Regions from separate parts of the Planococcus sp. RAB007_Raresut genome, predicted to be linked through region 2. Evidence: riboswitches for the same ligand, from Rfam matches in the RefSeq annotation. Region 2 holds a riboswitch; the other holds the start of a gene.

Region 1 (15,297 bases), on a different contig from region 2:
ATGCCAGGCATTAAAGTAATTTGAGGTTTTGGCAGCTCCGGATGTGGATGTGTCGAAATTCTGGTTCCGTATACTTTCCTGATCTCTTTTTCTTTCACCACTTCATGCGGCTCCCCAATAGCCGCTACTCGTCCTTTTTCAAGGAGCAAAAGTGAATCGCAATACATCGAAGCCAGATTGATATCATGGAAAATGGAGACGATCGTCAGATTCTTCTCGATCGCCTGCCGTTTGATGGTATCGAGTAATTCTTTTTGATGATTGATATCCAAATGGTTTGTCGGCTCATCCAATAAAAGGATTGATGCGTTTTGAGCCAGTGCCTGGGCAACAAAGACTCGCTGCTGCTCACCGCCCGACATTTGGTCGATCGGCGTATGCTCATAGCGCCCGATATCCATCAATTCCATTGCTTCGGCCACCGCTTCTTCGTCTTCCTTAGACCACGATGAAAACCAGCCGCTCTGGTGAGGATACCTTCCCAGTGAAACAGTTTCGCGAACACTATGGGAAAACGCATGTGCATGAAGCTGCGGCAATACAGCCATTTTCTTCGCCAACTCTTTCGTAGCGTAATCCTTTAATTCCTTGCCATCTATCACGACGGATCCGGATGTCGCTTCCAGAATCCCGCTCATAAATTTCATCAATGTAGATTTCCCGCTGCCGTTCGGACCTAAAATCCCAAGCATTTTACCTTCTTTGACAGTGAAATCGACATCAGCTACTATATTTTTTTCACCGTAGCCACCGCTCAGGCGATTTACTTTCAACATTTCAAGCCACCCCTTTTCGCTGCCGGAAGAAGATGAATGCAAATACCGGTGCGCCGATAAATGCGGTGATAACTCCAATCGGCAATTCGGTCGGGGAAATGATGGTCCGTGATACTAAATCACAAATGATCAACAAGGAGGCGCCGTTGATGAACGACAGCGACAGCAGATGCCGATGGTCCGCCCCCCACAGCATACGCGTGATATGCGGCACCACCAAACCGACAAATCCGATTGTTCCGGAAACCGCAACGGCGGCGCCAGTCAAAACTGATCCCCCGATCAGGATAACCATTTTCCGCTTTCGCACATCGACTCCGAGATGCCTTGCCCGGTCCTCGCCAAACAGCATGGCATTTAATTCGCGGCGATTCAGCCATAACAGAAATGAACCGATCAAAATGAAAGGCAGCGCCATCTGCACATACGGCCAGCCGCGCATCGAAACGCTTCCGAGGAGCCAGCCGATGATCTGGCGAAGCTCTTCACCCGTCAAAGCGATCATCAATGAAATGATGGACCCGAGAAAGGAACTGAAAATAATCCCCGTCAAAATGACAGTCTCCATTTTCATCGAACGGTCCACCATTTTCGCAAACCCGATGACCGCGAGCATCGTCACCAATGCGCCGAGCATACTCATGACCGGCAATGTGAAACTGCCGAGAAATGGAATCGAGATGCCGAAAAACAACGTCATAACCGCTCCGACGGAAGCACCGGAAGAAACCCCCAATGTATAAGGGTCCGCAAGCGGATTACGCAATAGACCCTGAAAGGCGGCGCCTGCAATCGCCAGCGCCGCTCCCACAAGCCCCGCAAGAACCACTCTCGGCATGCGGATATTCCATAAGATATTGGCAGCTGTTTCATCTGATGAAGGATTCCACAATACCTCAGGTGAAATGGACACAGTGCCCACAGTCACCCCCAGCATTATTGCAACTCCCAGCAAAAGAAATGAAACAATGTACGCTAACCAGTTTTTACTCACTGAATACCTCAGGGTAAACAGCCTGCGCCAATTCAAGCAATCCAGCAGTTAAACGCGGGCCTGAACGCGTTACAGCATCAGAGTCAAGATTGTAGACTGCGTCTTCCTGTACAGCAGTGACATCCGCAAAGCCGCCGCGCTCTTTGATCTGTTCCACTGCATCCGGCTTATAAGCGCCTTCAGTTGTGACAATCACATCCGGGTTGCCTTCGACAATCGCTTCCGGATCCATGCTGGCCCAGCCTTCCTGATCGCCTGCCATATTTTCAGCGTTGATCATCGTCAGCATTTCATCGATGAAAGTGCCGCTGCCGGTTGTATAAATGTCGGGTTCGCTTCCCACTTCAACAAAAACAGTTTTCGGCTCATCAATCGCCTGTGCCTGTTCAGTAATTTCATCTACCTGAACCTGCATTTCTTGAACCAGCGCATTCGCTTCTTCTGTCGTTCCTGTCGCCTGGCCGATTATCGTGATGGAATCGTATACTTCATCAAAACTTGTTTCGTTATTAACGACATAGACCGTCAATCCGGCGTCGCGCAATTGTTGAAGGCCTTCCTCCCATGTGCTGATGCCCGATTCGTGTGAAATGACAAGATCCGGTTCAAGGCTGATGATCTTCTCAACATTAAATTCCTGACCGCCGATTTTTTCTACATCAGCCGTTTCCTCTGGGTAATTATCGAAATCGGACAAGCCGACCATTTTATCCCCAAGACCCAATTCATAAGAGATTTCCGTTGTCGATGGAACCATGGACACAATCGTCTGCGGTTCTTCTTCGATTACTACTTCGTCACCAAGCGCATCCACCAGTGTTACTGGGAAATCCGCTTCCGCTACTTCCTCAGGCGGCTCTGCCGGTGTTTCGATCTGCTGTTCTTCGTTCGCCGCGTCCTCTCCGCCGCATCCTGCAAGCAGCATTGCTGCGAGCCCTGCACTCATACCAAACTTCCAAAATTTCTTCATGTTGTATTCCTCCAATGTGTTTGTTGTTTGCGGTTCAGCACCCAATCAGCGGAGGGGGTACCGCTGATTCGAGGCTGAACCAAAAATATTTCAATTAAGTATTGCACTTTCTCCAAGCATCCGGTGTCCAGACTCCAACGGCCAACTCCTCGAGTCGTAAGCCTCACTGCCTAAGCGGCTGAAAACATGCCGCTACGCCAGTGCGTCTTACGCTTGTCGGAGCTGAGCGGCCGTTTCCGCTTTTCTAGTGTCCAGACTCCCGCGGCCCAGCTCTTCGGGTCATAAGCCGGTCTAGCTACATGGCGGAACGCCACTCCGCTATTCCGTCTTATGCCTTTCAGAGCTTAACGGGCGCTGTCGCTTTTCGATAAAATAAAGACCTCCCACAAAAACTGCGGGAGGTCTGAAAGGACGCCATAAAAAGACATGCGCATCCAGCCTGTCCTCGCAAGCTTATGGGTGTTTCATAAAGGCAGGTCTCCTGGCTCATGATCATCGCATTCTGCACCTTCCCGAAACATTGTTCCAGTGGCATTTTACAGATAGCTCACACTTACAGTGGCGGGACCGCGCCGGAATCGAACCGGCTTCCCTTTTAACTCATGTTCTTAGACATAAGCACCTTTATGATTAATATAAAATTTACTTCTCTATTTCATTATACAGAAATTTTGTGAAATGTCGCTTACATTTTTTCCGGCGCAGATACACCGACAGTTTTCAATGCGTTTGCAAGCGTCGTTTTAACTGCTGTAATCAACGCAAGGCGTGCACGGGTCATTTCTTCATTTGAAGTATCCAGTACTTTATTGGCGTTATAGAAACTATGGAATTGTGAAGCCAGTTCCTGGATGTAAGTCGTCACACGGTGAGGCGCGCGCTGTTTAGCAGCATCCGCGATCACTTGCGGGAAATCACCGATTTTCTTCAGAACATCAATTTCCTTTTCATCTGCCAATAAATCCAGTTTGTCAGTCGAAGCCGTATAGCCTTGCTCCTCTGCCTGGCGCAAAATCGAAGAAATGCGGGCATGGCCATATTGCGCATAGTAAACCGGGTTTTCATTGGATTGCGAAACTGCCAGATCCAAATCGAAATCCATATGCGAATCGCCTGAACGCATCGCGAAGAAATACCGTACAGCGTCCAAACCGACAAGTTCGACCAATTCGCGCATCGTTACCGCTTTACCGGTACGCTTGCTCATCTTCATCTTCTCACCGTCTTTGTACAATTGCACCATTTGGATGATGCTCACTTCAAGCGTTTCGCGGTCATAGCCAAGCGCTTCGATCGCCGCCTTCATCCGCGGAATATAACCGTGATGGTCCGCTCCCCAAATATTGATCAATTTGCCGAAGCCACGTGAAATCTTGTCTTCGTGGTAAGCGATATCCGGCATGAGGTACGTGTACGATCCATCATTCTTGATCAGTACGCGGTCTTTGTCGTCGCCGAATGTCGTCGAACGGAACCAGGTTGCGCCGCCTTCTTCATAGATATGGCCGTTGTCGCGCAGTTTTTGCAATGCCAAGTCAATCTTGCCGTTTTCATAGAGTGAAGTTTCTGAGAACCACACGTCAAATTCCACGCGGAAATCAGCCAAATCTTTTTGAAGTTTCGCGAGCTCCACTTCAAGTCCATGCTTGCGGAATTCCGCATAACGCTCTTCATGGGTCATGTTCAGGAACTTATCGCCGTGTTCAGCGACAAGCTCTTTAGCGATGTCGATGATGTCCTGGCCGCGGTAGCCGTCTTCCGGCATACTGTCGCCTTTTCCGAGTTCTTCGAAATAACGCCCTTCAATGGACAGCGCAAGATTATTGATTTGATTGCCGGCGTCATTGATATAGTATTCGCGGGATACGTCATAGCCTGCAAAATCCAGAACGTTGCAGAGTGAATCGCCGACTGACGATCCGCGCGCGTGGCCCAGGTGAAGGTCTCCTGTAGGGTTCGCGGATACGAACTCGACCTGGATTTTTTCGCCGGCGCCGGAATCGGTGCGGCCGTAATTTTCCTTTTGATCCAGAACCGTTTTCACAACGTCCAGAAGATAATCTTTTTTGATCGTGATGTTAATGAACCCTGGACCCGCGATTTCGATTTTCTCGATATTTGCAGATTCTTTATCGATGTTCGAAACAATCGCTTCCGCAATCACTTTCGGCGCTTTTCTTGCAATACGCGTCAACTGCATCGCGATATTCGTCGCGTAATCGCCATTGGATTTATCTTTAGGCGCTTCGAGGTGGACATCCACCGGTTCTGTCGTCAATTCCGCTTTCTCCACTGCTTCCGCTATCGCCAATTTAATAGCGTGCTGGACTTTTTCAACTGCATTCATTTTGTAGCCTCCATAAATTGAATTTCCATTTCATACTCCCCGACATAATCAGCGCCGAGCGCCAAATCATACCGGACTTTAAAATGAGTTCCGCTCACCGATAACTCATGGGCGGTCGTCGTCAGCATAAAAGAACCCTGCGCGTTTGTCAGGTTTCCTGTCTGCTCTTTATGCAATAAAAACGGTAGCCTCATCTGAAGGCCGCCGCTTCTCATAATTACCGCTTCTTCTTCATTGAATTTTACAATGGTCCGAATCTCAAGCTCGTCCTGCTGTTCCCGATATTGAAGATATTGGCGGTTGTTTTTTTCCGTCAATGTCCCGTGGGATTGCAGTCTCATCACTTGCTCTTCCATATCCGGCTGGCGGATGGTCGTCGTCAGTTTGATATTCACTGATTTTTCCACAGTTGCCGCCTCCCCGTTCAATAATAACCTTTATATTATAGCCCGAGTCCACAGGATTTTTCAATTAAGTTTCTATTTTGACACAATCTAAAAAGCCGGCCCTTTGCCAGATCCACAGAAGATGGTTCAGACAATGAGCCGGCAGATTGGATTAGCAAGTTAGTGCGCATCGTTATCCTGTTCTTTTTGGTTGAGGCCAAGTTTCGCGATCAACGGTTTTATTGTCAGCCCCTGAACGATCAAGGAGAACAGCACGACGGAAAATGTCAGCAACAGGATCGTCTCCCTGCCTTCGAAACTAAGGGGAAGACTGAGCGCCAGCGCGATTGATAAGCTGCCTTTCAGACCGCCCCAGTTCAGGAGAACCCGTTCCTTCCGGTTGAGGCTTTTCGCCGGCATCGTCGAGATGAAGAGTGCGATGATCCTGGCTCCGATAACAATCAGAATGGCGTAGAAGATGATATTCCACTGGCCCGCAAAATCGATGTTGCGGATTTCCAGACCGACAATCAGGAAAATCAATGAGTTGGCGATCAAGGTGATAACATCCCAAAACGAATTGATATTCCGTTCTGTCGTCGCAGACATACCGATTTTCCCGCCGTAATCGCCGAACACGAATCCACCCGCCACAACAGCGATGACACCCGAGACATGGAGATGTTCCGCAATAAAATAACTGCCGAAGAACAGCAGGGCCGAAATGGCGATCTCAAACGGGTAATCGTCGTAGAAACGAATGATCTGCGAAAAAATAAACCCGAGGATGACGCCGACCAAAACACCGCCTACAGCAAACCGCAAAAACATCCACACGCCGCTGCCTACGCCCGCCCATCCCATCTCTATGTATGTGAGAAGATAAATGGATGAGATTTGGAACAGGACGATGGCGATTCCGTCATTGAAAAGGGATTCCCCTTCCATGATGGTGGACAGTTTCTGCGATACGCCGGCAGATTTAAATATAGAGAGAACGCTGATTGGATCCGTTGCACTCATTAATGCGGCAAATGTAAAAGCCACGGCAATCGGCATGCCAATCAGGTAATGGGCCGAAAAGCCGATAATGATGAACGACAGAAAAGTTCCTCCGAGCGCCATGCCGATCACTGTGTTCTTCTGTTGATATAAATGGTGGAACGGCAGCTTGAGCGTCGCATCCCCCAGTAAAATCGGCAGAAATAAAGAAATGATGATGACTTGGAACACTTCTGATTGAGTGATGAATTCTTCCGCATGGTCAATCAGCGGGAATGGCAGATTGATTACGCCCAGCAATAAGCCGACCAGCACGAGCGCAATCGTATCCGGCTGGTTGATTTTTTTGGCTACGCCGACCACCGCGATTGCAATCGCCAATAATATGAGGATTTGAATAAAGACTTCGTTGAATTCGTGCATATTGCTCCCCCCCTTTTAACTTGTTAGGTAACCATATCTCTAAATAGAAAGGAATAAACATAATTACGTCTTCTTTTCAGGAGGTTTTGGGGTGGGTTTTCAGTTTATCCGCGGCTGGAGGCTGTTTATCCGCGGCTAGCGTTGATTTACCCGCGGCAAATGGTTGTTTATCCGCGGCAAAAGCCTTTTTATCCGCGCCTAGATGCAATTTATCCTCGCTAGCTTAAAATTGCGCAAAAAAGTCGGTCCGGGAATTCTTCCGGACCGACTTTTTATAGTGTTACTTTTCTTTACTTTACCCACCCAAGTATCATTTCACGGATCAGCTTGCTCGCTGTATTCGCTGTTTGGTCGGAATGGTCGTATACGGGTGCCAGCTCGACCAGGTCGAAGCCGACAACGTTGACGCCGGACGCAGCGATGGCGTGGATGGATGCCAACAGCTCACGCGACGTGATGCCGCCTGCGTCGACAGTTCCTGTTCCTGGTGCGTGCGCCGGATCCAATACGTCCATATCGATCGTCACGTAGACATTGCGTCCTTCAAGCGTCGGCAATACTTCTTTCAACGGCTCGAGAACTTCGAATTTTGAAATGTGCATGCCTTGCTCTTTTGCCCACTCAAATTCTTCTTTCATTCCGGAGCGGATGCCGAATGAATAAACATTCGTCGGTCCGATGTGGTCCGCGATTTTGCGGATCGGCGTCGAATGCGAATATTCTTCGCCTTCATAGTTTTCACGAAGATCTGTGTGCGCGTCGAAATGGATGATTGCAAGGTCGTCGTATTTGCTGGCGACAGCTTTCATCACTGGCAATGACACCAAATGCTCGCCGCCCATTCCCATCGGAATTTTGTCATCCTTCAATAAGGTATGGACGTAAGTCTCGATTTCAAGCAATGACTTTTCCGGATTGCCGAATGGCAACGGAATATCGCCTGCATCAAAGAACTTCACGTCTTCCAATTCGCGGTCAAGATACGGGCTGTATTCTTCCAGGCCGATCGACACTTCACGGATTTTATTCGGGCCGAAACGGGAACCCGGACGGTAGCTTACCGTCCAGTCCATCGGCATGCCGTATAGAACCGCTTTTGACTCTTCGTAATTCGGATGGCTTTTGATGAATACTTTGCCTGAATAAGTTTCGTCGAATCTCATGTTTTATTCGCCTGCCAAATCTTTCACGAATTTAGGGAGCGCAAACGCCGCGTTATGCAGCTCCTTCGTGTAGTATTTTGTTTCGATATCATGGAAACGCTCAGCCGGAACAGTCAACGGATCGTATTTTTTCGAACCGATCGTGAATGCCCACAAGCCGCTCGGGTAAGTTGGAATGTTGGCCAAATACAATTTTGTAATCGGGAAGATTTCACGTACGTCACTTTGCACCTGCTTGATCAAATCGCCTTTGAACCAAGGGTTATCAGACTGTGCCACGAAAATACCGTCTTCTTTCAATGCTTTTGAAATACCGGCATAGAAGCCTTTGGAGAATAAATTCACAGCCGGGCCTACCGGTTCAGTGGAATCAACCATGATCACGTCGTATTCGTTTTCCGATTCCGCGATGTGCATGAAGCCGTCCCCGACAATCACTTCGACGCGTGCATCTTCAAGGCCGGACGCAATCGATGGCAGGAATTTTTTCGAGTACTCGATCACTTTGCCGTCGATATCGACCAGCGTCGCTTTTTTAACAGAAGGGTGCTTCAGGATTTCACGGATTACACCGCCGTCACCACCGCCGACAACCAATACATTTTCCGGGTTCGGATGTGTGAACAATGGTACGTGCGCAACCATTTCATGATAGACGAATTCGTCTTTTTCCGAAGTCATGACCATGCCGTCAAGGAACAGCATATTGCCCCATTCAGCAGTTTCAGCCATCTCTAAATATTGAAAATCCGTCTGCTCCGTGTGAAGCGTTTTGTTGATCTTCATTGTAATACCGAAATTCTCAGTCTGCTTTTCTGTGTACCAGAATCCTGCCATCTATAATCAAGCTCCTTTATCTCTTATAGTAATCACTTAAAAAAGTATAAGTGTTTTGGTCAAAAGTGCAATAGAATTTTTCATACAGTCTCCTTTACCCGACTGGCATAATATTATTCTTTAAATTAAAAAGGCTTTCTGCACAGAGAATTTTTCCCTGCACAGAAAACCTTTTTAATCCTGATAGGCGAAGAAAGTGACATGAGGCATTGGGCTTGGGTTTGATCCAATCGCTCACGCCACTTGCTTGCCGACAGGTGTCCTAGCTTTCTATTCAAAAGCTGTATTCCTAGTGTACTTCCTTTTTAGCGCAACTTCAACTGCCTGTTATACCCATTTTCAAAAGTCATAGTTTGTTCAAAAATAATAAAAAAATACGGTCGACAGCAAATAAATGACTTTCTATTTCAGCGGTTCTGTGACCTAGCCAAGCGGCAGGATATTATATCAGTCAAATGATGGATTTATATCAGCTTGAGGAAACCCTTATCTTTATTAAAGTAAAAATTCCTAATGGAATAAAAATAGAAGAGAGCAACTGCTCTCTTCTATCGTTTAAACATCCAGTTCGTTGTGCAGCTGTTCAGAACTGCGCTGCCACATTTCAGGGTTGTGGCTCCGCAAGTATTCAGCGAGCACGCGTTTAGATGGCGCGTCCATATTATCGACCATGATTCTGCGTTTCATCGATTTGTCCATACGGTTGACGTGGTCGGCCAGAATTTTATAACCGCGGCGCTTTTCACGGTTCACCACCATTTCACAAGCTGTTACGCCTGCGTAATAAGGGCCTTCCGGATTGAAATCGATGGTGATCCAAATCAGCCAGTAATCCTTGCCGCCTGCTGAATCCTCACGGTTCGTCGTGAATTTGATGCCCTTCTCCACTTGGCTGCGGGCGTGCATGGCGCCGATATCGATAAATGCTTCCTGCTCGGCAACATCGATAAACAGCGGCGAGACGTTTTCCAGCGAAAGAGATCCGATGCCGTAACCTTTATGGCCATCGGTTGGATCGTCTTTTATAATAGTGAATCCTACTTTTTGTTTTGGTTTTTCATTGTTCGACATGTGTACATTCCCTCCATTCTGCTATGATAAGGCTAACCCAAAGAAAAGGAGCTGTGTCCATTATGCCATACGTAACTGTTAAAATGCTCGAAGGAAGAACGGAAGACCAGAAACGCGCGCTTGTCGAGAAAGTCACGGAAGCTGTTTCCGAAACAACCGGTGCACCAGTCGAGAACGTTGTCGTTTTCATCGAAGACATGAAGAAAACCGACTACGGCACAAAAGGGAAACTTTTTTCAGATCAATAAGATACGCAAAAACCCAGCTTCCTTCACGGAAGCCTTTTTATTTTCCAGAATTAATTCTTCAACTCTTCTATAAAAGCGAAGGCTTCCGCAATTTCTTCCTCTGTAAAATTGAGCTTCCCTTTGACGCTGTGAAGTTTCGCAATCTGCTCATCGCGCTCCAAATCATCAAAGAACAGCAATGTTGCCGTCAATTCCAGGAATCTGGCGCTTTTGCCGTTCAGCTGGATGGCATGCTCACTGTTTTCGAGCACCGGCTTGCCGAGCGCATTGCGGAATTCCAGCCCTTCATCCGTCACCGTGTAGCGGTATTGGACATAGGAACTTTTATCTTCTTTCTGCTCGAGAATAAAACCCATATCACATAATTCTTCAATGCGTGCAGTCAATTCCTCCGAATACGGTCCATAAATATGGAATTCGTATTTTTCCTGAAACGGCACGCCGATCTTCTTCAATATGTATATCATCTTCTGCAATTTCTTGCGTCCGGTTACACCTTCCGCCGTGGAGATGAAATCCACTATTTTTGCGTGTTCCTGGAGCAATCAAACCCCTCCTTCTCTTAATAACTCAAGTATTTGCTGTTTTATTTCCTTCTTTTTGCCATCAATCAATAATTCCGCAGGGAAATATAATTTATAGTCAGTGCGGCGTTTGCCGGAAATCCCGTCAACGATCTGGGACAGGCGCGACAATTCCTTGATATCGCCATTCGGCATCAACAGGTGAATCGGCAGGCGCTCCTCTTCCTCGCCCGGCCGGTAGAAGTCGTAAGGCAGATCCGATGTCGAATCATCTATTAAATAGTATTCCGGATCGATGCCGGCTTCTTTGAATAATTGCGCCAGTTCGCCAAGTTTTTTATAATCTTTTCCTGGATCGAAATCGACGTACTGGAACAGACGACGGTTGACGAAACGGTCGCAAAGATCCGAAAGAATAGGATCGCGTTCTGTAATCCATAGCTGGAAATACGTCATCAGCACACCTTCATCAAGTGCCAGATAATCTTTCAGCGTGAAAGATCTATCGAAAAATGCTAGAAAATGCGTCGGCGGCTGTTCAAATTTATAGCCATGGCCACTCAGATACTTGGCGCGCTGAAGGATTTTCCGGAGAATCACTTCGGCACTGCGCGCAACCGGATGGAAATAAACCTGCCAGTACATCTGGTAGCGGCTCATGATGTAATCTTCAACCGCATGCATGCCGCTTGATTTGATGACGACCTGATCTTCGAACGGGCGCATGACCCGGAGAATCCGTTCCATGTCAAAATGGCCGTAGGAAACCCCAGTGTAATAAGCATCGCGCTGCAAATAATCCATTCGGTCTGCATCAATCTGACTTGATATCAACGAAACCACTTGTTTATTGGCATAGGTTTTGCCGATTACTTCCGCCACTTTTTTCGGGAAATCCGGCGCCACTTTCTTCAGGATGCTGTTGACTTCCGTATCGCCCTGCAGAATTTCACGCGTGAAATCCTCGTGGTCGACATTGAACACTTTCTCGAATGAATGCGAAAACGGGCCGTGGCCCAGGTCGTGCAATAAAGCGGCGCATAGAACTACGAGGCGTTCACTTTCATCCCATTCCGGACGGCCGTGAAATATATCGTCAAGGATGCGGCGCACAATTTCGTAGACGCCAAGCGAGTGGCTGAAACGGCTGTGCTCCGCTCCGTGAAACACGAGATAGGATGTGCCGAGCTGTTTGATGCGGCGCATGCGCTGGAATTCCCGCGCATTGATCAAATCCCAAATAACTTGGTCGCGTACGTGGATATACCGGTGAACCGGATCTTTAAAAACTTTCTCTTCCGCTAATTTCTGTTTTGCATAATCCACACACGCACCTCCAGATTTTTCTATTTAAACAGTTGTGGTCAATATTCCGCCAAACAGCTCCGCTTTCCTGGGGGCTTGCGCTGAGCTAACTCGGACTCGTTGCACTTCGCCCGAGTGGATCTCAGCACTTCGCTCGAACCTGAGTTGGAAAGCCAACTCAGGTTCTAATCCCCTGGGAGTCTTCGCTGTTTTGCTCCATATCTTTTGCGACATCTCTCAGCGCCGGCGCGCGGCCATATGACTGAGTTAAGTTGCAAGACGAGTGTTCTTCTTGGCTTATGATAAGAGTTTTGTCCAAAGCGTCGGAAGCGGAATGTAAAAGCTGCTTATATATTAAAACCAGTTTACCCCAGTCTGCTTCAGCAGTTCAAGTTGAGCTTAGCATTTTCGCATTGCGCTCTACTACACGCTCAAGGTAATAGCCGTAGCGCTCTGTTTCTTCCGGCTGAAGCGGCTTCATCTCCGGTTTTTCGAGAAGGTTATATAGATCGACCACCACTTCGGCTACAGTGATATCGCGGCCGAGCAGTTCACTGAGTGAAGCCATCGTTTCCGGTTGGATGGAAGGATACGTGAATTTCGTATCTTCGCCTTTTAATCCCGCTTCATAAAAGTCGCGGATCAGTTCCGCGCGCTCAGAGCCGCTGCCTTCGACGCAAAGATAGACTTGCACGGCGATGCCCTTGCGGATGCGGCGCTGGGAGATTCCTGCGAATTTCCGTCCGCCGATGCTGAGGTCGTATGAACCCGGACAATAGGAGCCGACGATTTCATAGGCATCGATTTCCGCTTCCGGGAACAGCAGCCTGACAAGATCGAGCATCATTTCGTAGCCTTCCGGAATATCTATGGCACTTTCCTTTTCCGATAATACAACCGAAATATTCAATACGCCTTCGTCGAGAACCACGGCGAGACCGCCGGAATTCCGGACAATCGGATTGTATCCGCGCTCTTTCAAAAAGTCGATTCCTTCATTGATATGCGGCAGCCGGTGGTCCTGGATACCAAGTACGACTGTGTCGTCGTGTACCCACGTTCGTATCGCCGGAACGCTTGCACCGGAGCCGACCAATTCACATAATAAATCGTCCGCCGCGAATGATTCGAGTGCGGATCTATTTTTCGCGCTCAGGGACTGGTCCCAGAAACGCCATTCTTTTTGATTAGTAAATGACGGCATGATTTTTCTCCTCTTCAAAGCTATCGCTTGCCTTCATTTTACCCTACAGCGTGTCCTGTGAAAAGGAACGATGGTCATGTCAAATTGGTGACAGCCACTTCTTTTGAAGGAACTTGCGGGATGGGTATGATAAACTGGTTTTGAGAGATTTTATGATTAAAAGGAGTGTTTTACAGATGAATGAAGCAGCAATCACTTTAGACGGCTGGTACGTCCTCCACGATTTCCGTTCGATGGACTGGGTATCATGGAAAATGCTTGAGGAAGACGAGCGCCAATTCGCGATCGACGAATATCAGGCATTCATGGACAAAGTAAACCAGGCCGATGAAAATAAAACCGGCGCACACGCATTGTATTCAATTGTTGGCCAAAAAGCTGACTTGATGCTGATGCTTTTGCGCGAAACGATGGACGAATTACGTGAGCTTGAAACGGAATACAACAAGCTGACATTAGTCGCTTACACGGTTCCGACTTACTCTTACGTTTCTGTAGTCGAACTGTCCAACTATCTTGCAGGCAAATCAGAAGAAGATCCATACCAGAACCCGCATGTCCGCGCGCGTCTGTATCCGGAACTTCAGCGTTCACAGTACATCTGCTTCTACCCGATGGACAAACGACGCGACGGCGACGACAACTGGTATATGCTGCCGATGGACGAGCGCAAAGATTTGATGCTGTCACACGGCAAAATCGGCCGCAGCTACGCAGGCAAAGTAAAACAGATCATTTCCGGCTCTGTCGGCTTTGACGATTACGAATGGGGCGTAACCCTGTTCGCAGATGACGTTCTCCAATTCAAGAAACTGATCTACGAAATGCGCTTTGACGAAGTCAGCGCGCGTTACGCTGAATTCGGTTCATTCTACGTCGGCACACGTTTGGACAAAGAAAGAATCGCTAAGTTTTTGGAAGTTTAAATTGTTAAGATGAAGGAAGCCGCCTTTTGGGCGGCTTTTTTCGTGGGGATTTATTTTTGAGAGGGCGGCGGAGATTTTTTGTGAAAATTAAACAGAAATTTTCTGACCGCACCTCATAATGAGATTTCCGCACCTTCTAGCCGATTTTCCGCACCTCAAATGTCTTTTTCCGCACCTCAGAAGCAAATTTCCGCACCTCAATTTGTGCGGCTAAAAATTATGGATTTTATTGGTTAAATTAGCGCTTGAATCTCGGACTTTTCAAGACTGTTTCCACTCAAACACCAAATTCCACCTTCTCTATTTCCAGTTTTCTGGATATACCATCCGCAACCGATGAAATACTATCCGGAACGTCACATTTACTATCCGCACTACTTCCAACCCCTTAATTACCTACAGTTTGCCGCAGCAAACTGCTGGGTCCGTGAGCGCTGTGCCGCTCACTTCCATCTAGTCACCATTCCAATCCTCCATCAAAAAAGCTGTCCGCATCTAACCCGCGGACAGCTTTTCCAATTCTTATAATGCTTTCATCGCAGCGATGATCAGCATGATCCAGCCGGCGATGAATGCTACGCCGCCGATTGGCGTGATGGCACCGAGGATGCTGATGCCGGTCAAACTTAAAACATAAAGGCTCCCTGAAAAAATGATGATGCCGGCAAGCATCAAATAACCTGCCCAGCTCAATGATCCCAGTGGACCGAGCAACGCCGAACTCATCAATATAGCTACGACCATCAGCCCGATTGAATGGAACATCTGGTACTGGACAGCTGTTTGCCAAGTGTCCAAATATTTATCAGCGACGCGGCCTTCCAGCATATGCGCCCCGAATGCGCCGAACGCTACGCTCAGTAATGCGTTGACAGCTCCAGCAATTAAGAAAAATTTCATGCGTTATTCCTCATTCCCTTAAAATTCAAAAAGCGAGTCGCCGTTTGCCCCGTCTTCTTCCAATTTCTTTTCAGACAGTACAGGCTGCGGCGCGGGGGATGCTGACAACGGAATCGCGCGCGGCGCCGGTGCTGCGGACTGCTTTTCATCAGTTTCAAGCAACAAGTCGCATAGCGCACGAATTGCTGCGACTGATTCGCGCATCTTTGCGGAACCGCCAG
Region 2 (15,297 bases):
GCGCATCAGAACCGATGAAATCGAACGGGTAGCATGTCGAAACCGTCAGCGTAGCTTTTGGTTTCGGCACAATCACCGTGCGGTCATCCGCGTCCACAATCCGGGTTTTTCTCACTTTATAGGTAAACTTCCCAGCCGATGTTTCGACAATCAGCAGGTCGCCTTTGCCGACTTCACCCAATTCGCGGAACACCGTATCCATATGGCCTGAAAGAACCGTATTGTCGTTTTCCCCCGGCAATACACTGTCGGCAAAATGGCCGACGCCTTTCAGCAGCTCATCTTCATCAGTGCCGTGGAAAATGGGTAATGTCGCACCGATTTTCGGAATCATGAGATCGCCGATATTCTCCCCTTTTTCAGGACGCACCGGATAAAGAACTTCATCTTCATCGTCAACATCTTCTTCCGGAAGGCTGATCGTTTCTGCAGAAGGCGCCGTCTTGGCACTGACTTCCACTTCACTCACCTGACCGGTTTTAAAAAGCAGATAGCCCTTAAGGAAAGAGGCGGCGTTAGTGCCGCTGAACCATAGACCGAATGCAATCATTGATAAAGCCAAGGCCGACAAAATGAACTTTTTTCGGCCGGCCCCTTTGGTGCTTTTAGTTCTCATCAATCAGTTGCTCACAGTTTTCATGCGGCGGAAAAGCAGGAATCCGATCAATACGAACGCCAATCCAACCAATGTGTTGCTGACATAATCAGTGGCAGTTTTCGGAAGTTTACCGCCTTTAGTTGTTTGTACAGCTTTTGTATCTTTTTTAACGGACTTCACTTCTTTTTTCACTTCTTTTTTAGGAGCTGCAATCACTTCTTCAACTACTTCAAGATCTTTGCCTGTTTCTTTAATGATTTCAGAGCCGAACATTTCAGCTGTCAAAACCATATCGGCAAGGAAAGTTCCTTCACGATCGAAGATTTCAATCAGTAAATCTTTGCCGTTAGTCGTTTCCAAAGCCAACAATGCAGTCAATGTAAGTGCAGTTTTTTCTTTTCCGTCAGTCAGGTAATACTTTGTTTCAACTTCAAACAAGTTCATCATGTCATCGAAGATGTCCAATAGAATCGCGATTTCTTCAGCGTCCAGGTCATCTGCACTCTCGAAATATGGAACAGCATCCAAACGCTGTAGCAGAGCATCCAATTCATCTAAGAATGCTTCATCTTCAAAGTTCAATGTCATAAAGTGTTCAAACAGGCGGTTCAATTCTTCTTCAGTAAGACCGACTTCTGTAAAGATGTCCATATCGTTAAGGTCGATATAGTTTTCTTCATCCAAGTACCATTCCACATAGAAATAAAGATCTTCATTGAAAATGATATACATATGGCTGTCCAATACATCCTGGCCTTCTTCGATATCACCGAATTCAACAAGCAATGCATTCAGCTCTTCACGCGTCAAATCGAAATCTTTCATTACTTTCTGTACGCCTTCTTCAGATAATGGCGTCCCTAATTCGGAAACATCGGAGAAATACTCCAAGCCCCAATCTTTGCTGTCAAGGTAAGCCAGGTAATCTTCTTTCGTCCAGTTGATGCCTTTAAGGAATTCCTGGAATTCCTCACCATCTTCATCAATCAAACCGAAATCTGCAGTCAAATAGTATTCTGTAAAGAAGTACAATTCTTCATTGAAGATGAGGTAAGTTCCATCCAGTACATCTTCGCCTTCTTCAATATCACCAAACTCCACAAGCAACTCGTTCAATTCTTCACGAGTCAATTCGAAGTCTTCCATAACAGTCTGAACGCCTTCTTCAGTCAATGGGGTTCCGAGTTCAGATACATCACCGAAATCATCCAGGGACCAATTTTTCTCCATCAGGTAATTTATATAACTCTTTTTGGACCAGTTGATTTCTTTAAGGAATTTCTCAAACTCAGGATCGTCTTTTGCAATCGCAAAAGTTGAAGCAGGTAAAGCGGAAACCACCAATATTACTGCCATCAATAAAACCAATAATTTTTTCATCTCTTTCCCCCATCTAACAAAATTGTGATATCCAGAAAATTATAATAGGTAAATCCTGAAGGTAATATAGGGCTAAAGGCTCTAATTTCAAAAAAGTTCCAAAATACTGTATTATTTATACCAGTGCAGGTTAATTTGGGGAGTGGAGGTCTTTATAAACATGATAAAAGCAGTCATTTTTGATTTAGATGGAACCTTGCTGGACCGCGATAAATCAGTGGAAAACTTCGTTTATGACCAGCATAACCGATTCATTAGAGAACTAGGTCATATTAACCAATCAGACTATATTCAAAGATTTATCAAGCTGGATAAGCACGGATATGTCTGGAAAGACAAGGTATATGAGCAGCTGGTCGAAGAATTCAATATTAAGGGTATGTCCAAGCAACAATTGCTGGAAGATTATTTGGCGCACTTCGCCGCACAGTGTGTTCCTTTTCCACACCTGATTTCGATGCTTAGGGAGCTGAAAGCCCACAATATCCTGCTCGGGATGATCACGAACGGCCGTACAGAATTTCAGGCAGGCAATATCGAGGCTCTCGGGATAGCGCAGTATTTTGATGTCATTCTGATTTCTGAAAAGGAAGGATTGCGTAAACCCGATAAACGGATATTTGAACGAGCGCTGGACCGTCTCGGCGTACAAGCGGAGCAGGCAGTCTTCGTCGGGGACCATCCAGCGAACGATGTTGCAGCTGCCGCGGGCGCGGGGATGACAAGTGTCTGGAAAAGGAATGTTCAGTGGGAAGATGCTGATGCTCACTTCATCATCAACGGCCTGGATGAAATTCCAGGGATTGTTCAGGAGTTAGAGCACCAAGCGGAACGTGGAATAAAACCCGGCAACTAAACAAGCACATTTCCATTTATGGTAAAATGCATGCAATGTAACGAACAGGGGGAGCGGCAGTGAATGAAAAAATTCTATAGAAGAGTTTTAACAAACCCATTGGCTGACGGGGTCTCCCGCCTTCGTTTCTACATTACTAGGAAGCCGAATGGCGGATGGACGGAATTTGCCCAGATGAAAGTGGTGCCCGAGTACATCGAGGTCGATAAAATAAAGAAACAAGTGACCGCAATCTTGAAATACGAAGGCGAAGTGTATTTATCCGTAACAGTCGATGTGGACCGCAACACGGTAAAGGCAAAAGGAAGTTTGAAAAAGATTAAAAAAGTGATCCAACCTTTCACTAAACAACGTTATATAGCTATGATCGAGGAAGAAGCCCGATTTCTTGTAAACGACTCAGAATCTTACCAGTCGGCTTCACCTGGAGAATTCAGGCAGAGAAAAGAAGAATGACACCGAGAAAATTAACGGGTTTTTGAGGGTTTTAATCGCTTTTCGCCTGCGAAAAGCATGCATTGTGTCATTTTCTTTTAATGGTAGAGTAGGAGGAAGCATTTTCTCTGTCAAACAGGGGTGCAGGGGATTATATCAACGTTCAGGAAAATATATCAACGCTCCAGCGATTATATCGACGTTCAGAAAATTATATCTCCGTTCAAAAAATTATATCAACGTTCAGCATTCGCTCCACACAAATCACCGCATTCCAGCGGATTCAGCAGATGAGGAGGCAGCAAATGAAGACAATTCGAATTATCCTGATCATCATTTTATTGGCAGGGGTGATTTACTGGTTATGGACCGGCAGCGAGCGGTTCCTTCCATATGTGATGCTGGCGGCATCGGCCTCAGCATTCTTGACCACATGGGAAGAATTCGCAAAAAGCTGGAAAAGCGTGGATGGCTATCTCGCGCTGGTGACTTCCCTGATATTCGGCGCATACGGCATTTCGTTGCTGATACGGTAGTTCGCAGCCGTCACTTATGGTTTTATTCACACAAATTTAACATCATGAAAGATTGTAGCGCATCAAAATCACATACTATTAGAAGGTCAGTAATATTCAAAAGTCTAAACGGATAGAAGGAGAACATCATGAAAAAATTTATAGCAATCGCAATTCTATTATTATTCTTGCCGGTCACGGCACACGCACATTCAGGGTTATCTTCTTCCACACCAGCGGAAGGCGCGACACTTGAAGGATCGCCGGAAGAAATCCAATTCCTGTTCGAGTCGCCAATCCAGCAGGGGGATATGACAATCAAAGATGAAGCGGGCAACACGGTTGAAGTTGCCGACATCATTTTTTCCGAAATGGAATTGACGGGCCAATTGGCGGAGGAACTTCCAAACGGCGCCTACACGGTCGACTGGAGCGCAATCAGCCAGGACAGCCATGAAATTACGGGTACTTTAACATTCACTATCGCAGCGGAAGAAACTGAAGCGGCAGCTGAAGAAGAAACAACAACCGAAGAAGCTGCAGAAGAAACGGCTTCAGAAGAAGCAGCTGAAACAACAGAGCAAACAGACGAAGCGGATGTTTCTTCAAGCGAGCAGTCAGCCGATGAAGATTCTGCATCAGCTGTTGAGCCTGCAAAAGCGGAAACGCCTTGGGTGACCATTCTGATCATCGCCATTTTGGCAATCGCAGCAGCTGCATTCTTCGTGATGGCCAGAAGAAAATGATCCTGTTCACCGTCCTTTCTGATTTTCTGCTTTACCTGGTCATGTCATTTTTGGCCGGCATGCTGGTTCTGCAATTTGTTCCCGAGCACCGGAAGCCGAAAATTTCGATTAGAAACTCAGCGGTCCTGCTTGGAATTGCATCCATTCCTTTTTTGTCGGCGGCTCCGGCAATCCAATTGCTCGGCTTGTTGCTGAATAATGCCAGTTTCGGCTCCGCAGTCTGGACAGCAATCACCGAATTCCAGGTCGGCCAAAGTTTCGCGTTCAGCATTTTTCTTTCATTTTTCTGGTTCGGCGCAACAGCCGTCAATAGCTCGAAATACATTCAGGCATTCTGGTTCCTGTTGTCCGTCCTCAATATGGGATTCGGCAGCCATGCCGCATCGCTCGATTTTCTGCCCGGCCTGTTCAGCCACACGATCCATTTTTTATCGCTGACGCTGTGGGCAGGGGTGTTGATCCTGGTTGCCTGGGGTGCACCGGCACTTACTAATTGGCGCAGCTTCCTGAAATGGTTTACACCGTTCGCATTCAGCCTGATGGCCATTATCCTGGTGAGCGGTGTCGCTGTCTGGCTGCTGTTTTCAAAACCCGCTGACTATGCGGCTTCCTGGGTGCTGCCTTATGGCCAGATGCTGCTGTTGAAGCACTTGAGCATCCTGCCTTTATTGGTGGCGGCTTTCCTTAACGGCTTTGGCAATAAAGCGAAAGAACCTTCGCGCAATCTTTTGAAGCTCGAAACTTTCATGCTGGGACTGGTTTTTCTTTCTACCGCTGTCATGAGCAAGCTGGCGCCGCCGCATAACGTCAACAATACATTTTTGACGGAAGGGACGGCCTCGCTACTCGAAAGCCTGATCGGTGAACAATACTTGCCGATCACACCGGAATTTGTCTTCTCGCTTAACGGCATCCTGCTGTTATTGATCGGTGCGCTGGCAATCGGCCTGATGATCATGAGCTTCTTTAAAAAGATGCCTTTATGGCTGTCATTCATCTTTGGATTCGGTTTTATCGTAAGCGTGTATCTGGGCTTAATGTTGAATATGAATTTTTAAGGAGTGGGGAAATTGCTGGCAATAAAACATGGAAACCGGGCGCTTGTGCTTGTCCTGCATGAAATCTATGGAATAAATGATCACATGGAATTGGCTGCGGCTTCATTCGCGGAGCAAGGGTTCGATGTTTTAGTACCCGATCTAATTGACAGATATCCGCCGTTTTCATATGATCAAAGCGAAAGGGCCTATCGAAACTTTATGGATGCTGTCGGATTCGACTCTGCTTTTGAACAGGTAAAAAAGCTGCTTGCTGAAGAGGCAAAAGATTACGATGAAATACATATTGTCGGATTCAGTGTCGGGGCGACTGTCGCCTGGCTTTGCAGTCAATTGGACCATATTGCCAGCGTAACAGCATTTTATGGATCAAGAATCCGGGACTACCGGGAAATTACGCCGCTTTGTCCAGTGCTCCTGATTTATGGCGAGCGTGAAAAATCATTCAATGTAACTGATTTTATAGCTGAAGTTGCCGACGGTTCCATTGAAGCGGTGAGTTTACCTGGAGAACATGGTTTTGCAGATCTTTTTGCGCCGGTATTCGATAAAAATTCCCGCCAAAAAGCGATGGATTTAATGGAAAATTTCCAAAAAAACCATTCCACTATATTAAATTGAACCGTAACATTGCCGTCCTGAAGTCATGACTTCACGGGCGGTTTTTCTGTGGAATCGTATTACAAAAGGCTTCGGGGAGCACGCGGAAACGAATGATAAAAAGTATTTCGTGTTACAAATATTATTTTCTGATAAATCTATTAAAAATATGATTAGGGGTTTAAATGGAGGGTAAATATGTAAGAAGAAATATATATTTGTAAGTTTATAGGAGGTGCTAGTTGTGGTTGGTAAATCTGCAGTATATGGCAACTTAAGAATGGAAGAAAAAGATCTGCTGAAGAAATCACGGCAATGCTTCGCGGGACAGGACGATAAAAGTATAAGAAACGGGGAGGTATTCATGATTTATTTCCTGAATAACTGCTCGTCGGAAGGTGTTTTATTTAAAACGATAAAAGAAATCACTACAGATTTGAATATGTCGCATGCAGCCTTGACGCGGGTGTTGAAAACCCTGGAAGACAAACAATTCATCTATCGCCGCAATGGCATAATCGGCTTGCACCAGGCATAACCGGCCACAATCGGGGAAACTGTCCAACTAAAATATATGGAAAAGAGGTCATGGAAGATGGTGAATGCGCTCAGTGGATTGCGTGACTTGAGGAAAGCCAAAGGAATGTCTTCCAAAGAACTTGCCCAGCAAATCGGCGTCGCAACCAGCGCGATATGGGCATACGAAAACGGCACCAAACAAATTTCGGAAGATCACGCCGAACGTCTGGCAGCCTTTTTCGGCGTTCCGATGGAAACATTGCTTACGGAATAAATGGAAACAGCCAACCTTATTGACGGCATAATCGAGAAGGAAGGGGACTTCATGAAAAACACAGAAACTTCAACTAATCATTTTTATAGGGAAAGAGCCTTTACTGAATTTACTGAAAGACTGAGTGGGCATGAGCAGGAAATTGCCAAAAATGCCTTATGGGAGATTCAGGTGCTGAAGCGGGAAGTTCAATTATTGCGGCGGGACAAGGATACGCTGCTTCATGATAAAAAAGAGCTGAAGGAAGAGTTGAAAAGCGAAAAGTACCGTTCGAAAGAAATGCTTCGCTACTTCAGCCGGTGGACCGAGGAGTACGCAAAAATCATTAAAATTCCGATCAATATGGAAAATGAATCACATATTCGGCAGCATTATTTTTCATTGCGCGAATCGGCAAAGAACCTGGTTCACAGCTGCCGGCGGAAATTGAAGGAAATTGACTATGCGATGGAAGAACAGGACAAGCCGACTTTCAAGCGCCATTGACTGGGCCCGGCGCTCACAGCATGACTCCACTAGATAGCAATGGAAGGGACGAAACCGTATGTTGAACTTTGGTATAAGAGAGGTGGGAATCGATCTTGGTACCGCCAACACCTTATTAGTGCTTCAAAACAAAGGAATTATTATGCGGGAGCCGTCGATGGTGGCGGTGGATGGCGGAAATGGTGAAGTGATAGCTGTCGGAAGGGACGCTTATGAAATGAACGGACGCACTTCCGGCGGCATTAAAGTCAGCTATCCGATGCGCTGGGGCGTGATTGCGGATCACGAAAAAGCCATTGTGATGATTGCCCGCTTTTTGAAGGAAGTCACCAAAACCGTCGGGAATTTAAAGCGGAAAATCTTTGTCATCAGTGTGCCAATCGGCATTACCTCGGTCGAGAAACGGGCGATCATCGAAGCGGCCAAAAGGGTGGGTGCCCGAGAAACACTGACGATAGAAGAGCCTTTAGCGGCGGCCATTGGAGCCAATCTGCCTGTGTGGGAACCTGAAGGCCTGATGGTGGTGGATATCGGCGGAGGAACTACAGAAATGGCGGTCATTTCGTCAAATGGCATTGCTGTCAGCCAGTCCCTGAAGAATGCGGGGCAGGCGATGGATCGTGTAGTGGCAGAGTATATCCTGAAAAACTACGAATTGAAGATTGGTTCCCGGACAGCAGAACAATTGAAAATCCGTCTGGGGACGGCTTATGGACTGACGGATGGAAAACGTGAAGAAATAATGGAAATCGGCGGGAATGACCTGATGACCGGCCGGCCGAAAACGATTGAAATCACGGGGCTGGATGTAGAAAAAGCACTGGAAGAAACAGTGGCAGGCATTATCGACGGCGTGCGGCGCACACTGGAAGTCACGCCACCCGAACTGGCAGCAGATCTCCACGACCGGGGGATTGTCCTCACCGGCGGCGGGTCTCTTTTGCATGGGCTAGACAAGAAGATGGCTGAAGAAATCAAGGTGCCGGTCATACTTGCGGAAAATCCGATGGACTGTGTTGCGCTCGGCACAGAAAAAGCGATGCGCAATCTGGATAGTTTGCGGCGCCCGTCTTACTGAGTTTTTAATAATTACAAGTTGGAGAGTCACTGTCCGCCACTATAGGAATTGTCGCTTGAGCCTGCAGTATAATTAGAACTTTCACCCGGCTTTGCATGTGAATTGATCGACTTCAGCGCTGTGTTATTATTCCGTTTTCTTCTCCAATCAATAAAACCTGCGAACCCAATCATGCCGAATACCATTACGAAAAACCACGTCATTTTTGGACACCTCCATTTTTTGATAATTCTATCTTCAATGTACCAGAAAACTGGAAACAAAAAACAGGAGCGTTCTCAATTGAGAATTCTCCTGTTTTATTCGCTTGGAAGCGGTACTTGCTTAGCAGTTTGTGGTGCAGGTAATGTAGCCATCTTTTCTTTTGCCGTTGCTTTGACCGGCGGATTCGCCATCAAAGCAGACGCCATGCCAATTGCCGGAAATAGCATCAATGCCCATAGAATTTCCGCGTAGCCGCCGAATACGTCGAAAGCAATGCCGAGCGGCAACGGGCCGAGCGCCGAACCGGTGACGATCATCGCCATCGAAATGCCGCTGATGCTGCCGATGTGTTTGCGCCCGAAATAGTTTGGCCAGACCACTGCCATGACGATGCGTTCCATCCCCATACTGATGCCCCATACCAGACCAAAGATAACGGCAGCCGCCATGAAGTTCGCATTTTGCAGCAGCAGGAGCGAAACGATTTCGCCGGCAAACACCAGCACCAGCATATACTGCACTTTCACTTTATCGAGCAGCAAGCCCGTCAGGAAGGTGACTGGCAGACCAATCAGCGCCGTTAAACTCAGGATGCCTGCAGCGGCTTCAAGTGACAGCGAATTTTCCTTGAAAATAGACACCAGGTGAAACGTCAATCCGGTGTTCACAATACCGGGAATGGCGGCACAGATGAGCAGAAGCCAAAAAGCGCGTGTTTTGGAAGCTTCGCTGACAGACCAGCTGACTTCTTCGACCGGCTTTTTCTTTTTATCCGCTTTTTCCGCAGCTCCGTTATCCGGCAGCAAACCGACATCTTCAGGAGAATTCCGAATCAGGAAAAGGGCGAGCGGTGTGAACAGCACAATGATGATCGCGCCAAGCACCATCCAGGACATGCGCCAGCCAAACGCTTCGATCAGCCAGACATTGAGCAGTGGAAACGCCGCCGAACTGACCAGTCCGCCGATTGCAGCGATGCTGAGCGCGCGCCCTCTCTTTTTCACAAACCATTGCGGAATCAATGAATTCGAAATCAACGCCATTGAGCCCTGGCCCAATAAGCGGATGAAAAAGAAACCGATGAACAGCATCAGCATGCTGGTGACGAAACTATTGAACAGGCAGGCAACCGCCAGTAAAACCGAAACGATCACGGCCATTTTCCGGGAACCATTGCGGTCAATCAGGCGTCCCACGAAAAACAGCAAAAAACCAGCCGCGAGCGTCGCGCCTGAATAAATTCCGGATACTGTCGAACGGCTCCAGCCAAAGTCCTGTATATAGTAATCGATGAAAATTGAATTTGAATAAGTTTGTCCGGGGCCTGAGAAGAACTGCGATAACGCCGCAATCGCGACGATAATCCAGCCATAGTGGAAGTTGTTGGTGGCGAATTGTTTCATCTTAAAATTGCATCTCCAGTTAAAGATTTGTTCCGTAATACAGCAACAGTATGTAAATTTAATACTCAAACATCAGTTTCTTATCATAGCATAATTAAATTTGAAATAAAGTATATAAGACCACAGTAATAGAAATGAAATCTATCTGATAATTGCTATTTTCAGATAATCATTTTCCCCCTTTCATATTTGATTTGGATTGCTATAATCGAGAGAGTGGATTAAGTCTGAAAAAGAAAAATCTCCTGTTGCCAAAAAAGCTTGGCTAAGATATAGTTTAGAAATACAATATTTAGTGTATAATACATATGAAAACACAATATATAGTAAAAACCGATAACAAAGGTGCCTGAAAAGGCTTAATAGGGAAGCCGGTGAAAATCCGGAGCTGTACCCGCAACTGTAAGTGCTGACGAACTATGGAAACCACTGTCGAAAGATGGGAAGGCCATAGCAGAGGATGACGCACAAGCCAGGAGACCTGCCTTCGTTATATGTTAATTGCCTTCTCCGGGAGCTGGGGGGTGTAACGATGGTCTTAACAGGAAGCGGTGTCTTTTGCCTTCGTGACTTCCCTTTAATGCTGCGTTTATCCAACCCATCCTCTCTTCGGAGAAGATGGGTTTTTCTGTGTTTGTGTTTTATTCGAAGGGATGATGGATTCAATGGAGCAACAGATTTCAGCAGGCATATCTCGGACAATCCAAACGAGGCTGGTGCTGCCGCCGGATACGAATCACATGGGCACCATTTTTGGCGGAACGGTGCTCGCCTATATTGATGAAATCGCAGCGATCACGGCGATGAAGCACAGCGGCAAAGTCGTGGTGACGGCATCGATTGATACGGTCAATTTCCTGTCATCGGCAAGAATAGGGAATGTACTGATCTTGGAAGGCGTGGTCATTTCAACCGGCCGGACTTCGATGGAAGTGTATGTGAAAGCGGAATGCCAGGATATTGAAACGCGCGGCCGGACGCTGACGACAACCGCTATTCTTACAATGGTCGCAGTTGACGAAAACGGCAAGCCGACACCTGTTCCAGGAGTCATTCCTGAAACAGACAAAGAAAAGAATCTTTTCAAAAGTGCACAGGCACGGAAAGAACGCCGCATGAAACTGAACGAATTCGCGAAGGAGCTGGTCTGATATGAAAATGGGAATCTCAACAGAAATGGATGCAGTCGAAAAAGCATTGGAACGTGCAGAGCGGTTGCATGGTCTCGATACTACAGCGTTGCGCAATAAAATCGGCGAGCTGGATGGCAAGGTCGATACGGAACAATCCATGCTTTATGCGCTGAACCGCATTTCGATGGATGAACCGAAATGGACATTCCTGGCAGCGGAACTTTATTGCAGCGATCTTTACCGGCAGGCGGCAACAAGCCGCGGTTATGAAGAACAGGAGAAATACGGTGATTTTTATCGCCTTGTTGAAAAACTCTCACGCATCGGTATTTATTCGAATGAGTTGCTGGCAGCTTATTCCGAAGCGGAAATCAGGGAACTGGGTGCAGTCATCGAGCCGGAACGCGATTTGCTGTTTAATTACATCGGCTTGTTCCTGTTAGCGGACCGTTACCTGGCGAAAGATTACGAAGGCAATTTACACGAATTGCCGCAGGAACGCTTTTTGGTCATCGCCATGGCGCTGATGCAGAATGAGCCGGCAGTGAAGCGGACCGAGCTTGTGCGGGAAGCATACTGGGCAATGAGCAATCTGTATATGACGGTGGCGACGCCGACTTTATCCAATGCAGGCAAAAGCTTCGGGCAATTGTCTTCCTGCTTTATCGACACAGTGGATGATTCGCTGGACGGCATCTATTTGAACAACTGGGATATTGCGCGACTCAGCAAAGATGGCGGCGGACTCGGCATTTATTACGGCAAAGTGCGTGCACTCGGATCGGACATCAAGAAATTCAAAGGCAATTCCTCTGGTGTCATTCCGTGGATCCGCCTGGTGAACGATACGGCGGTCAGCGTCGATCAGCTCGGACAGCGTCAGGGAGCGGTGGCGGTATATCTGGACGTTTTCCATAAAGACATCATGAACGGCTTCCTGGATTTGAAAACGAATAATGGAGATGAGCGCCGCAAAGCGCACGATATTTTCACCGGCGTGTCGATTCCGGATCTGTTTATGGAGAAATTGCAGGAAACGGATGACACCGGCCGCAGCATTGGCGAATGGAATACGTTCTGTCCGCATCAGGTCAAGCAAGTGATGGGCTGGAAGGATACGAACGGCAACGCACTTGGTCTGGAAGATTTCTATGATGACACCGACCGTGCCTACTTCACCGAAAAATATGAAGAAGCGGTCGCTAATCCTTTATTGCCGAGAAAGACATACCGGGCAATGGATATCATGGCCCGCATTATGGTGTCACAGCTTGAAACCGGTACACCGTATATGTTCTACCGCGACGAAGTCAACCGCCAGAATCCGAACAAGCATCTGCGTGGACGTGGATTGACATCAATTTATTGCAGTAATTTGTGCAGCGAAATCACTCAAAACATGTCGGCGACGACAATCGTTAAAGAATTCACCGACAAAGACGGAAATCTGGTGATGGTGCGCAAACCGGGCGATTTCGTGGTCTGCAACCTGTCGTCGATCAATTTGCCGCGTGCGGTGAAAGCGGATGTGTTGGAGCGCTTGGTGCCGATTCAGATGCGCATGCTTGATAATGTCATCGACTTGAACACGATTTCTGTAGGGCAGGCCGATGCCACGAATAAAAAATACCGCGCCGTTGGTTTGGGTTCGTACGGTTGGCACCATTTGCTGGCACTCGAAGGAATCCATTGGGAGACGGAAGAAGCTGTGGCATATGCAGATAAGCTATACGAAGAATTTGCTTATCACGCCATCCGCTCGTCGATGGAACTGGCGAAAGAAAAAGGCAGCTATAGTGAATTTGCCGGTTCGGAATGGCAGACGGGCGAATACTTCAGCCGCAAGGGCTATGAAGGTGAGAAATGGCAGGAGCTGCAACAGGAAATTGCAGAGAACGGCGTGCGTAACGGTTGGATGATGGCCGTTGCACCGAACTCGTCGACCGCGAAAATCGGCGGCTCTACAGACGGCATCGATCCGCTCTACGCCGTGGAATATGCGGAAGAGAAGAAGAACTTCAAATTTAAAGTGACAGCGCCGGACTTGGATCATAACACGTATGATTATTACCGCCGCGCGCGACACGTACTGGATCAGAAATGGAGCATCCGCCAAAACGCCGCTAGACAGCGCCATATCGATCAGGCAATCAGCTTCAATCTGTATGTGCCGCATACGGTGAAAGCGAAGGAATTGCTGGAGCTTCACCTGGAAGCATGGCAGCAGGGATTGAAAACGACTTATTACGTACGCAGCACTTCGCAGGCAGAAATTGAAGAATGCGAAGCGTGCCAAAGCTAAGGGGGACTTCAAATGGCAATCGATACACCTTTAACAAAGATCAAATTACTCAATCCGGAGCATCCAAATAAATCGACAGGCATCCTGAACGGCAGATCTTCCGGTTTATTGAACTGGAACGATATTGCCTATCCTCAAATGTACGATCTGTACCAGACGCTCTTGTCGAATTTCTGGAAAGCACAGGAAATCAATATGCAGGACGACATTAAACAATGGGATCATCTGACGGATACGGAGCGGGACGTTTTCCTCCGGATCAATACGCAGTTGGCATCGCTCGATTCCTTGCAGACACCGACGATGACGATGGCGATGGATTACGTGACCGACTCAAGTTTCAAAGCGATTTTTGCGGTCATCTCCCAGCAGGAGGCGGTACACAACGAATCGTATTCCTATATATTGAGTTCGCTTGTATCGGTCGCGGAACAGAATGCGCGCTTTGACCAGGCGAAAAGCGATCCGGTCGTGCGGAAGCGCAATGATTTGATTCTTGATGCTTACGAAGAATTCCGCCAGAACCCGACGCCGCAGACTTTATTTCAGCTGGGCATCAACTCGATTAATCTCGAGGGGATTTATTTCTATGCCGGCTTTGCGTTCTTCTATCACCTGGCGCGCCAGCAGAAGATGCTGAAGACGAGCACGATGATCAGCTATATCCAGCGCGACGAGATGCAGCATGCTTACTTCATCGGTCAGTTTGTGCGCATTTTATTGACGGAGAATCCTGAGCTGAACAATGAAAAGAACATCGACTATATTTACGGGACAGTAGATCAGGCGGTGCAACTTGAAAAGGAATGGGCGGAGTATATCCTGGGGGATATCGAAGGTCTCGACCTGGACGAATTCGGTGATTATGTCGAATATCTTGCGAATAAACGACTTCGTCAGCTGGGCATGAAAAACCTCTACGAAGAGCGCAGCAATCCAATGCCATGGATTCAGGTATTCGGCGATGACATGATGAACGGCACGAAATCGGATTTCTTCGAACAGAAATCGCGCACGTATTCGAAAGTGTCCCAATCCAATGGGTTTGATGAATTGTAATCAGAAAATCGCTCTCGTCTATGCATCGGTCACCGGCAATACCGGGGCGGTGGCTGAAGTTTTGACGGAACGCTTCCGGGCTGCAGGATTTTTGCCAGACGTCTATGAGATCGGTCATTTCGATATAAATAAACTCGGACGTTACGATATAGTTATCGTCGGCACGTATACATGGGGAAGCGGAGAAATTCCGGCAGAAATGCAGGAGCTGTTTGAAGCCTTTGAAGAATTGCGGCGTCCCGAACTGGTGACGGCCGTGTTCGGGACAGGGGACAGCTTCTTTGCGGAATTCTGCGGAGCGGTCAACCGCTTCCGTGACATGCTGTATGTTCACACTAGTTTGGCCGCGACGCTGAAAATCGAACTGATGCCGCAGGAACAAGATCTGGTGCGGTGTGAAAAGTTTGTCGAAGCAGTAGTCAGGCGACTGGTGGAAGCTGATGAAAAGAGAAAACGCAAAGCGACTTGAAAGTGGAGTCGCTTTGCGTTTTTTTGACGGATTTATAGAGAATCGCCGATAAATTAGAAAAAATCGCCGATAAACGTCTGAAAATCGCCGATAAACCCAAAAAAATCGCCGATAAACAGGGTAAAATCGCTGATAAATCCTCAGAAATCGCCGATAAACGTAAAACCCCGACAAGCCTCGCA

Evidence for each region. A riboswitch is a leader RNA that binds a small molecule or an ion and turns the genes downstream of it on or off. The one in region 2 is predicted to bind cobalamin.
Region 1: it holds a riboswitch for cobalamin, as region 2 does, so the genes downstream of both, AC2Q9J_RS09890 (helical backbone metal receptor) here and AC2Q9J_RS05415 (acyl-CoA thioesterase) in region 2, are expected to answer to the same signal.

The regions. Positions count from the first base shown of each region.
Region 1 covers NZ_JBXYIF010000004.1:225,274-240,570, forward strand. Annotated here, with positions in the region: gene AC2Q9J_RS09880 (adenosylcobinamide amidohydrolase) at 1-776, opposite strand, end outside; gene AC2Q9J_RS09885 (FecCD family ABC transporter permease) at 778-1,770, opposite strand; gene AC2Q9J_RS09890 (helical backbone metal receptor) at 1,763-2,740, opposite strand; cobalamin riboswitch at 3,195-3,381, opposite strand; gene argS (arginine--tRNA ligase) at 3,426-5,087, opposite strand; gene AC2Q9J_RS09900 (YwiB family protein) at 5,084-5,494, opposite strand; gene AC2Q9J_RS09905 (cation:proton antiporter) at 5,654-6,898, opposite strand; gene speB (agmatinase) at 7,189-8,061, opposite strand; gene speE (spermidine synthase) at 8,065-8,898, opposite strand; gene AC2Q9J_RS09920 (YwhD family protein) at 9,454-9,969, opposite strand; gene thmT (2-hydroxymuconate tautomerase) at 10,032-10,217, shown strand; gene AC2Q9J_RS09930 (YwgA family protein) at 10,268-10,762, opposite strand; gene AC2Q9J_RS09935 (HD domain-containing protein) at 10,763-12,067, opposite strand; gene lipL (octanoyl-[GcvH]:protein N-octanoyltransferase) at 12,435-13,250, opposite strand; gene hemQ (hydrogen peroxide-dependent heme synthase) at 13,427-14,176, shown strand; gene AC2Q9J_RS09950 (DUF423 domain-containing protein) at 14,699-15,076, opposite strand; gene AC2Q9J_RS09955 (YwdI family protein) at 15,095-15,297, opposite strand, start outside.
Region 2 covers NZ_JBXYIF010000002.1:273,179-288,475, forward strand. Annotated here, with positions in the region: gene srtD (class D sortase, LPxTATN-specific) at 1-616, opposite strand, end outside; gene AC2Q9J_RS05350 (processed acidic surface protein) at 620-1,978, opposite strand; gene AC2Q9J_RS05355 (HAD family hydrolase) at 2,139-2,834, shown strand; gene AC2Q9J_RS05360 (hypothetical protein) at 2,898-3,290, shown strand; gene AC2Q9J_RS05365 (hypothetical protein) at 3,575-3,805, shown strand; gene AC2Q9J_RS05370 (copper resistance CopC family protein) at 3,934-4,530, shown strand; gene AC2Q9J_RS05375 (CopD family protein) at 4,455-5,588, shown strand; gene AC2Q9J_RS05380 (dienelactone hydrolase family protein) at 5,601-6,209, shown strand; gene AC2Q9J_RS05385 (MarR family transcriptional regulator) at 6,433-6,726, shown strand; gene AC2Q9J_RS05390 (helix-turn-helix domain-containing protein) at 6,784-6,981, shown strand; gene AC2Q9J_RS05395 (hypothetical protein) at 7,033-7,467, shown strand; gene AC2Q9J_RS05400 (rod shape-determining protein) at 7,526-8,545, shown strand; gene AC2Q9J_RS05405 (hypothetical protein) at 8,572-8,748, opposite strand; gene AC2Q9J_RS05410 (MFS transporter) at 8,845-10,152, opposite strand; cobalamin riboswitch at 10,479-10,655, shown strand; gene AC2Q9J_RS05415 (acyl-CoA thioesterase) at 10,818-11,303, shown strand; gene AC2Q9J_RS05420 (ribonucleoside-diphosphate reductase subunit alpha) at 11,305-13,587, shown strand; gene AC2Q9J_RS05425 (ribonucleotide-diphosphate reductase subunit beta) at 13,600-14,646, shown strand; gene AC2Q9J_RS05430 (NADPH-dependent FMN reductase family protein) at 14,627-15,115, shown strand.